3 regions of the Streptomyces sp. NPDC059852 genome follow, and region 2 is predicted to be linked to each of the others. Evidence: riboswitches for the same ligand, from Rfam matches in the RefSeq annotation. Region 2 holds a riboswitch; each other region holds the start of a gene.

Region 1 (2,258 bases), on a different contig from region 2:
CCGGGCACCAGCTCGTGGGCGTCCCGCAGCAGCTCGTACACGCCGCCCGCGGTCACCGTGGTGTCCCAGCCCAGTTCCTCGCTCGTCGCCCCGACGACCAGCTCCCCGCTCTCGCGTGGCACCAGGTACACCTGGCTGCCCCGCACCATCGCGCGCACGGTACGGCTCAGGAACGGCGCGAGGCCCCGCGGCACGGTCAGCCGCAGCACCTGCCCCTTCACGGGCCGCACGGGCGGCCGTACGTCGTCGGGGACGCCCGCGAGCCGGCCGCTCAGGCTGCCCGCGGCGAGGACCACCCGGTCCGCGCGCAGCGCCGTGCCGTCCGTGGTGGTGACCCCCGTCGCCCGGTCCGCCGTGACGTCCAGACGCTCGGCCCAGGCCCGGTGGAAGGTCACACCGGCGCGCTCGCACGCCTCCAGCAGCGCCCCGGCCAGCCGCCGGGGGTCGATCTGGTGGTCGCCGTCCACCCGCAGCCCGCCGCGCACGCCGGGCGCGAGCATCGGCTCCAGGCGCCGGCACTCCCGGCCGGTCAGCCATGTGGAGTCCAGCCCCGAACGGGTCTGCAGGGCGTGCAGTTCGCGCAGGTGGGCACGGTCGTCCGCGTCGAGGGCGACGGCGAGCGTGCCGCAGCGGCGGTAGCCGAGGGTGTGCCCGGTGGAGTCGCCGAGCTCGGCCGCGAAGTCCGGGTAGCGGTGGGCCGATTCGAGGGTGAGCCCCAGCAGGGTCTGTTCCCCGTAGTGGAGTTCGGTGACGGCGGCCAGCATCCCGGCCGCCACCTGGGCGGCCCCGCCGCCCGGCTCCGGGTCCACCACGGCCGTGGCGAACCCGCGTTGCGCGGCCCGCCACGCCGTGACCAGGCCGATGATCCCGCCCCCGACGACGAGGACGTCTGACGTACGTGAGGACATGGGCGTCCAGCCCCTCCCTTCGCCGGCATGACCCGGATCAGGTTCGTACGGTCGGAGGCCGCCAGCCTCCCTCTCAGCCCGGTGCGTCCGGGCTCCCGCGAGTGCTCTACGGTGGCCACCCTAGCCCGCAGCCCCAGGTATCGGTAAGGGAGCCTCCCGCATGGCCCGCTCGCTCGACGGTCTCGTCCTCGCCCCCGTCGCCGACCAGGCGCCGGGGCAGGTCGGCACGCGCACCCGCTTCACGTACCACGAGCGGGACGGCGTGGTCTGGGCCGAGTACGACGGCGGCGACGTGGTGCGCGGGCACCTCGTCGGCACCCGCGACGGCGACCGGCTGGACTTCCGGTACGTGCAGCTCAAGCGGGACGGCACGACCTCCTCGGGCCACTGCGTGTCCACGGTGGGCGAACTCCCCGACGGGCGCGTGCGCCTGACCGAGACGTGGGAGTGGGAGTCGCAGGCGGGCAGCGGCACCAGTGTGGTCGAGCAGGTGCCCGCGTCCTGACGACGGTACGGCGGAGAAGGATCCGGACGTACAACCGTTGGAGATCGGTGAGGGTCTAGCGGGAGAAGGGCCGTTCCCCCGGAAGGCGCCGTCCGTCTCCCGCGTCCCAGCAGAGGATGTCTCCATGCCGATACCCCCGCACAACCGCCGCGCCTCCCGTGCCGCCGCCGCCCTCGGCGCCGCCGGCCTGATCGTGCTGGCCGCGGCTCCCGCCGCCTTCGCTGAGGAGGCCGGACCCGACCTGGTCCTCGGAGGCGTCGAGCCGGTCCACGGGCTGCGACCGGGGAGCACGTTCGACGTCCCGGTCACCGTGACGAACAAGGGCACCGTGACCGCCGAGAAGGCGTGGGTCTCCTACTCCGTCACCCGGGGGCTCGACCTCGTGGACGTCCCTTCCAACTGCCGTGTGCAGCACGTCAGGTCCTACGACGAGATGCCCGAGTACTGGACCGCGACGTGCGCGTACGACCAGCCGGTGGAGCCGGGCGTCGTCCTCACGCCCGAGAAGCCTCTCCGGGTCGAGGCACTGGACCGCGCGTACAACGACAGGCTGCGGCTGCGCGTCGGGTACGGGACCGCCCCGTCGGACGACGAGAACGGAGAGCCGTCGGTGCAGGGGACCGCCCCGGCGGTGGGACTGGTCGAGGGACCGGCCGGGGGCGAGGGTTCCGCGAAGTACGTCTACGTGCCGGTCAGCACCGTCAACACGGCCGACTACCAGGTGACGGGTGCCGCGTTGAGCGGGAGGGTCGGCGACACGGTGACGATGAAGGTGGGGTTCGCCAACGCCGGGCCCGCCTGGCTCCTGGAGGAGGGCGGGGTGCCGGGCGTCCACATCCTGATCA
Region 2 (2,258 bases):
AGAGTTGATCTGCCACACTGGAAGGGTTATGCCTGCACCCGGAGAACTCACATTCGTCGCCCCGCGCGGAGCCAAGAAGCCGCCGCGGCATCTTGCCGATCTCACGCCCGGTGAGCGCAAGGACGCCGTCGCCGCGATCGGCGAGAAGCCGTTTCGTGCCAAGCAGCTGTCGCAGCACTACTTCGCGCGGTACGCGCACGATCCGGAGCAGTGGACCGACATCCCCGCCGGGTCCCGCGCCAAGCTGCGGGAGGAGCTGTTTCCCGAGCTGATGACCGTCGTGCGGCATCTGTCGACCGACGAGGGGACCACGCGCAAGACGCTGTGGCGGCTGTTCGACGGGACGCTCGTGGAGTCCGTGCTGATGCGGTACCCGGATCGGGTCACGATGTGCATCAGTTCTCAGGCCGGGTGCGGGATGAACTGTCCCTTCTGTGCCACCGGGCAGGCGGGACTGGATCGGAATCTGTCCACCGCCGAGATCGTCCATCAGATCGTCGACGGGATGCGGGCGCTCCGGGACGGTGAGGTGCCTGGGGGGCCTGCTCGGCTGTCCAACATCGTCTTCATGGGGATGGGCGAGCCGCTCGCCAACTACAAGCGCGTTGTCGGGGCCATTCGGCGGCTCACCGATCCTGAGCCCGACGGGCTGGGGCTCTCGCAGCGGGGGATCACTGTTTCCACGGTCGGGCTCGTGCCTGCCATTCATCGGTTCGCCGACGAGGGGTTCAAGTGCCGGCTCGCCATCTCGCTGCACGCCCCCGACGACGAGCTGCGTGACACCCTCGTCCCCGTGAACACGCGGTGGAAGGTGCGCGAGGTGCTGGACGCCGGGTTCGAGTACGTCGGGAAGAGCGGCCGCCGGCTGTCCATCGAGTACGCGCTCATCCGGGACATCAACGATCAGGCCTGGCGTGGTGACCGGCTCGGGCGGCTGCTCAAGGGCAAGCCTGTGCATGTCAATCTCATTCCGCTCAACCCGACCCCGGGGTCGAAGTGGACCGCCTCCCGGCCCGAGGACGAGAAGGCGTTCGTCGAGGCCATCGCCGCCCACGGTGTACCGGTGACGATCCGGGACACCCGTGGTCAGGAGATCGACGGGGCGTGTGGTCAGCTCGCCGCCACCGAGCGGTAGTCTGACCGGCGTCAACACATCTGCATATTCCGACAGGGGAGCGCCACAGCGCTGAGAGTGCGGCACCGGCCGCAGACCCTCCGAACCTGGCCCAGGTCATTCTGGGTAGGGAGATCGGTCATCACTCGAGCTGTTGCGCCCTGCCCGAGCCCCCCGGGGCCACGGGCAGGGCCGCGTCTCTTCCTGGTCACCCCCAGGAGGAATCCAGTGAGCATCACCAAGAAGGCCACGGCCCTCGCCGTCGGGCTCGGTCTCGTCGCCCTGCCGGCGCTGACCGCCTGCGGGTCGTCCGACGACGGCGGCGACGGCAGCGGCGGCGGTTCCCGGACCGTCACCCTCGTCAGCCACAACTCGTGGGCCGTGTCCAAGGACGTCCTCGCCGCCTTCGAGAAGCAGTCCGGCTACAAGGTCCGGGTCCTCAAGGACGGCGACGCAGGGCAGGCCGTCAACAAGGCCATCCTGACCAAGGACAACCCCCAGGGCGACGTCTTCTTCGGCGTCGACAACACCCTGCTGTCCCGGGCCCTCGACAACGGCCTGTTCCAGTCGTACGAGGCCAAGGGCTCCGACAAGGTCGCGCCCGAGTTCCGGGTCGACCAGGAGAAGCACCGGGTCACCCCCGTGGACACCGGCGACGTCTGCGTCAACTACGACAAGGCGTACTTCAGCGAGCACGGGCTCACCCCGCCCACCTCCTTCGACGACCTGGTCAAGCCCGCGTACAAGGACCTCCTCGTCACCGAGAACGCCTCCACCTCCTCGCCCGGCCTCGGCTTCCTGCTCGGCACCGCCGCCGAGTACGGCGACGACGGGTGGGAGGGCTACTGGAAGAAGCTGAAGGCCAACGGCGTCAAGGTCGTCGACGGCTGGGAGCAGGCGTACAACGAGGAGTTCTCCGGTTCGGCCGGCGGCAAGAAGGCCAAGGGCGACCGGCCGCTCGTCGTGTCGTACGCCTCCTCGCCGCCCGCCGAGGTGATCTACGCCGATCCCCGGCCCTCGACCGCGCCCACGGGTGTCGTAGAGGGCACCTGCTTCCGGCAGGTCGAGTACGCCGGTCTGCTCAGCAACGCCAGGAACGCCGAGGGCGGCAAGGCGCTGATCGACTTCCTGCTGAGCGACACGT
Region 3 (2,258 bases), on a different contig from region 2:
TCCCATACGGCGGAGGTCTGGGTGACCGTCACGTCGTCGAGCACACCGAGCGAACCGATGATGATCCCGGCCAGCAGCAGACCGCTCATGTCGATCGACGGATACAGGCCGTGGATGAGACCCGTGTTGTCGTCGGTGTTGCCGGTGAGCGCCGCCCAGTCGATGAACACCGAGCCGAGGACACCGATCAGCAGGAGCGAGACCAGGGTGCCGAGGACCGCGACCGATGTACGCGCCGAGAGGCCGTGGCACAGATAGAGCGCGATCAGCATGATGGCGCTCGCCCCCACCACCGCCACGACCAGCGGGTTCGAGCCCTGCAGGATCGCCGGCAGGATGAAGAAGTTGAGCAGCAGGAAGCTGATGGCCAGTGAGACCAGCGCCATGACGCCCCGCAGCCGCCCGACGAGCACGACGGCGACGGCGAAGATCCCGGCGAGCACCGAGAGCGGGACGCGACGGTTGACGTCGGCGACGGCGTACTGGAGGTCCTTGGGAGCGGAGGGCTCGTAGGCGACGACGACCTCCTGGCCCTCGCTCAACTGCCGTGACTGGTCGGGCTGGACGATCTCCGTGAACGTACGGCCCTTGTCGTTCCCCGTGTCGACGCGGATGGTCGCCTTCTTGCAGGTGCCGCTCTCCTCCCGCGTGGCGGAGGAGCCCTGCCCGGCCGAGGTGCTCCCGGCCGGCGGAGCTCCGCCCGCGCCCACGTCCTTGCAGCTCAACTCGACCACCTTGGTGACCGTGGCCTGCTGGGTCTGCCGGTCGAAGCCGACCCCGGTGCGCTCGTGCGCCGGGGCGCCGCCCGGCCAGAGCACGGCGAGGCCGACCACCACCGCCGCGGCGAACGGGATCAGGACGGCCGCGATGACCTTGCGCAGATGCCGGGAGACGGGAGCGGCCGGACCGTGGGCGTGGCTGTGGGAGTGCCCGTGGCCTGGGCCGTGCCCGTGGCCAGGGCCGCGCTCGGGGCCGTGCCCGCTGTCGGGCCCGCCCTCGGGAGCCGCCGAACCCCGGTGCTCCTCAGGGCCGTTGTGCCGGTCGGGGCCGTTTCCAGGGCCTCGGCCGCGGCGCGGTTCGTGCGGCGGGTACGGAGGTTCATGCGTCGTGGTCACCGCCCGATCATCGCAAGAACGGTGAGGGCCCTCTGTTCACCGCGCCCGGACGGGCGCTAGCGTGGAGGCACCTTTGTACACGCGGGAGCTCGGAGCACCGGGCTGAGAGGGCGCTGACCTCCGTCCCAGCGATGTTTCACATGAAACATCGGCGGACGGACACCGCTGCGTCGACCGCCGAACCTGTTACCGGGTAATGCCGGCGTAGGGAGTAGGTCTCATGACCATCAAGGACGCGCGCACGCCTGCCTCGAACCAGGACGAATCGCCCCTGCCGGGCGCATCCTCCGCAGAGGCCGGGAAGTCCATCGGCTGGCACAAGGCGTACGTCGAGGGCTCACGCCCCGATCTGCGGGTGCCGGTCCGCCAGGTGCACCTCACCAACGGGCAGTCGGTCACGCTGTACGACACGTCGGGCCCGTACACCGATCCGGCCGCCGAGACCGACGTCCGCCGTGGGCTGCCCCCGCTGCGGGAGAACTGGATCATCGCCCGCGGGGACACCGAGGAGTACGCGGGCCGGCCCGTACGGCCCGAGGACGACGGGATCAAGCACACCGCGCCGCGCGGAGGTCTGCGCAACCTCGACGCGGTGTTCCCGGGACGGCCGCGCCAGCCCCGGCGCAGCCGTGACGGACAGGCGGTCACGCAACTCGCGTACGCCCGCCGCGGGGAGATCACCCCCGAGATGGAGTTCGTGGCGATCCGGGAGAACGTCGACCCCGAGGTGGTCCGTGCGGAGATCGCCGCGGGCCGGGCGGTCCTGCCCGCCAACGTCAACCACCCGGAGATCGAGCCGATGATCATCGGCAAGCGGTTCCTGGTGAAGGTCAACGCCAACATCGGCAACTCGGCGGTGACGTCCTCCATCGAGGAGGAGGTCGAGAAGATGACGTGGGCGACCCGCTGGGGCGCCGACACGGTCATGGACCTCTCCACCGGCCGCAACATCCACACCACGCGCGAGTGGGTGCTGCGCAACTCGCCCGTCCCCATCGGCACGGTGCCGCTCTACCAGGCACTGGAGAAGGTCGACGGCAAGGCCGAGGAACTGACCTGGGAGATCTACAAGGACACGGTCATCGAGCAGGCAGAGCAGGGCGTGGACTACATGACGGTCCATGCGGGCGTGCGCCTGCCGTA

The links. A riboswitch is a leader RNA that binds a small molecule or an ion and turns the genes downstream of it on or off. The one in region 2 is predicted to bind thiamine pyrophosphate.
Region 1: another riboswitch for thiamine pyrophosphate. It lies ahead of thiO (glycine oxidase ThiO); the one in region 2 lies ahead of ACFV46_RS10125 (thiamine ABC transporter substrate binding subunit).
Region 3: another riboswitch for thiamine pyrophosphate. It lies ahead of thiC (phosphomethylpyrimidine synthase ThiC); the one in region 2 lies ahead of ACFV46_RS10125 (thiamine ABC transporter substrate binding subunit).

What each region holds. Positions count from the first base shown of each region.
Region 1 is NZ_JBHWJK010000037.1:7,774-10,031, reverse strand. Features, by position in the region: gene thiO (glycine oxidase ThiO) at 1-908, opposite strand, end outside; TPP riboswitch at 906-1,017, opposite strand; gene ACFV46_RS31385 (hypothetical protein) at 1,069-1,413, shown strand; gene ACFV46_RS31380 (hypothetical protein) at 1,538-2,258, shown strand, end outside.
Region 2 is NZ_JBHWJK010000006.1:127,125-129,382, reverse strand. Features, by position in the region: gene rlmN (23S rRNA (adenine(2503)-C(2))-methyltransferase RlmN) at 29-1,135, shown strand; TPP riboswitch at 1,160-1,265, shown strand; gene ACFV46_RS10125 (thiamine ABC transporter substrate binding subunit) at 1,343-2,258, shown strand, end outside.
Region 3 is NZ_JBHWJK010000021.1:21,988-24,245, forward strand. Features, by position in the region: gene ACFV46_RS24690 (YibE/F family protein) at 1-1,115, opposite strand, end outside; TPP riboswitch at 1,187-1,343, shown strand; gene thiC (phosphomethylpyrimidine synthase ThiC) at 1,336-2,258, shown strand, end outside.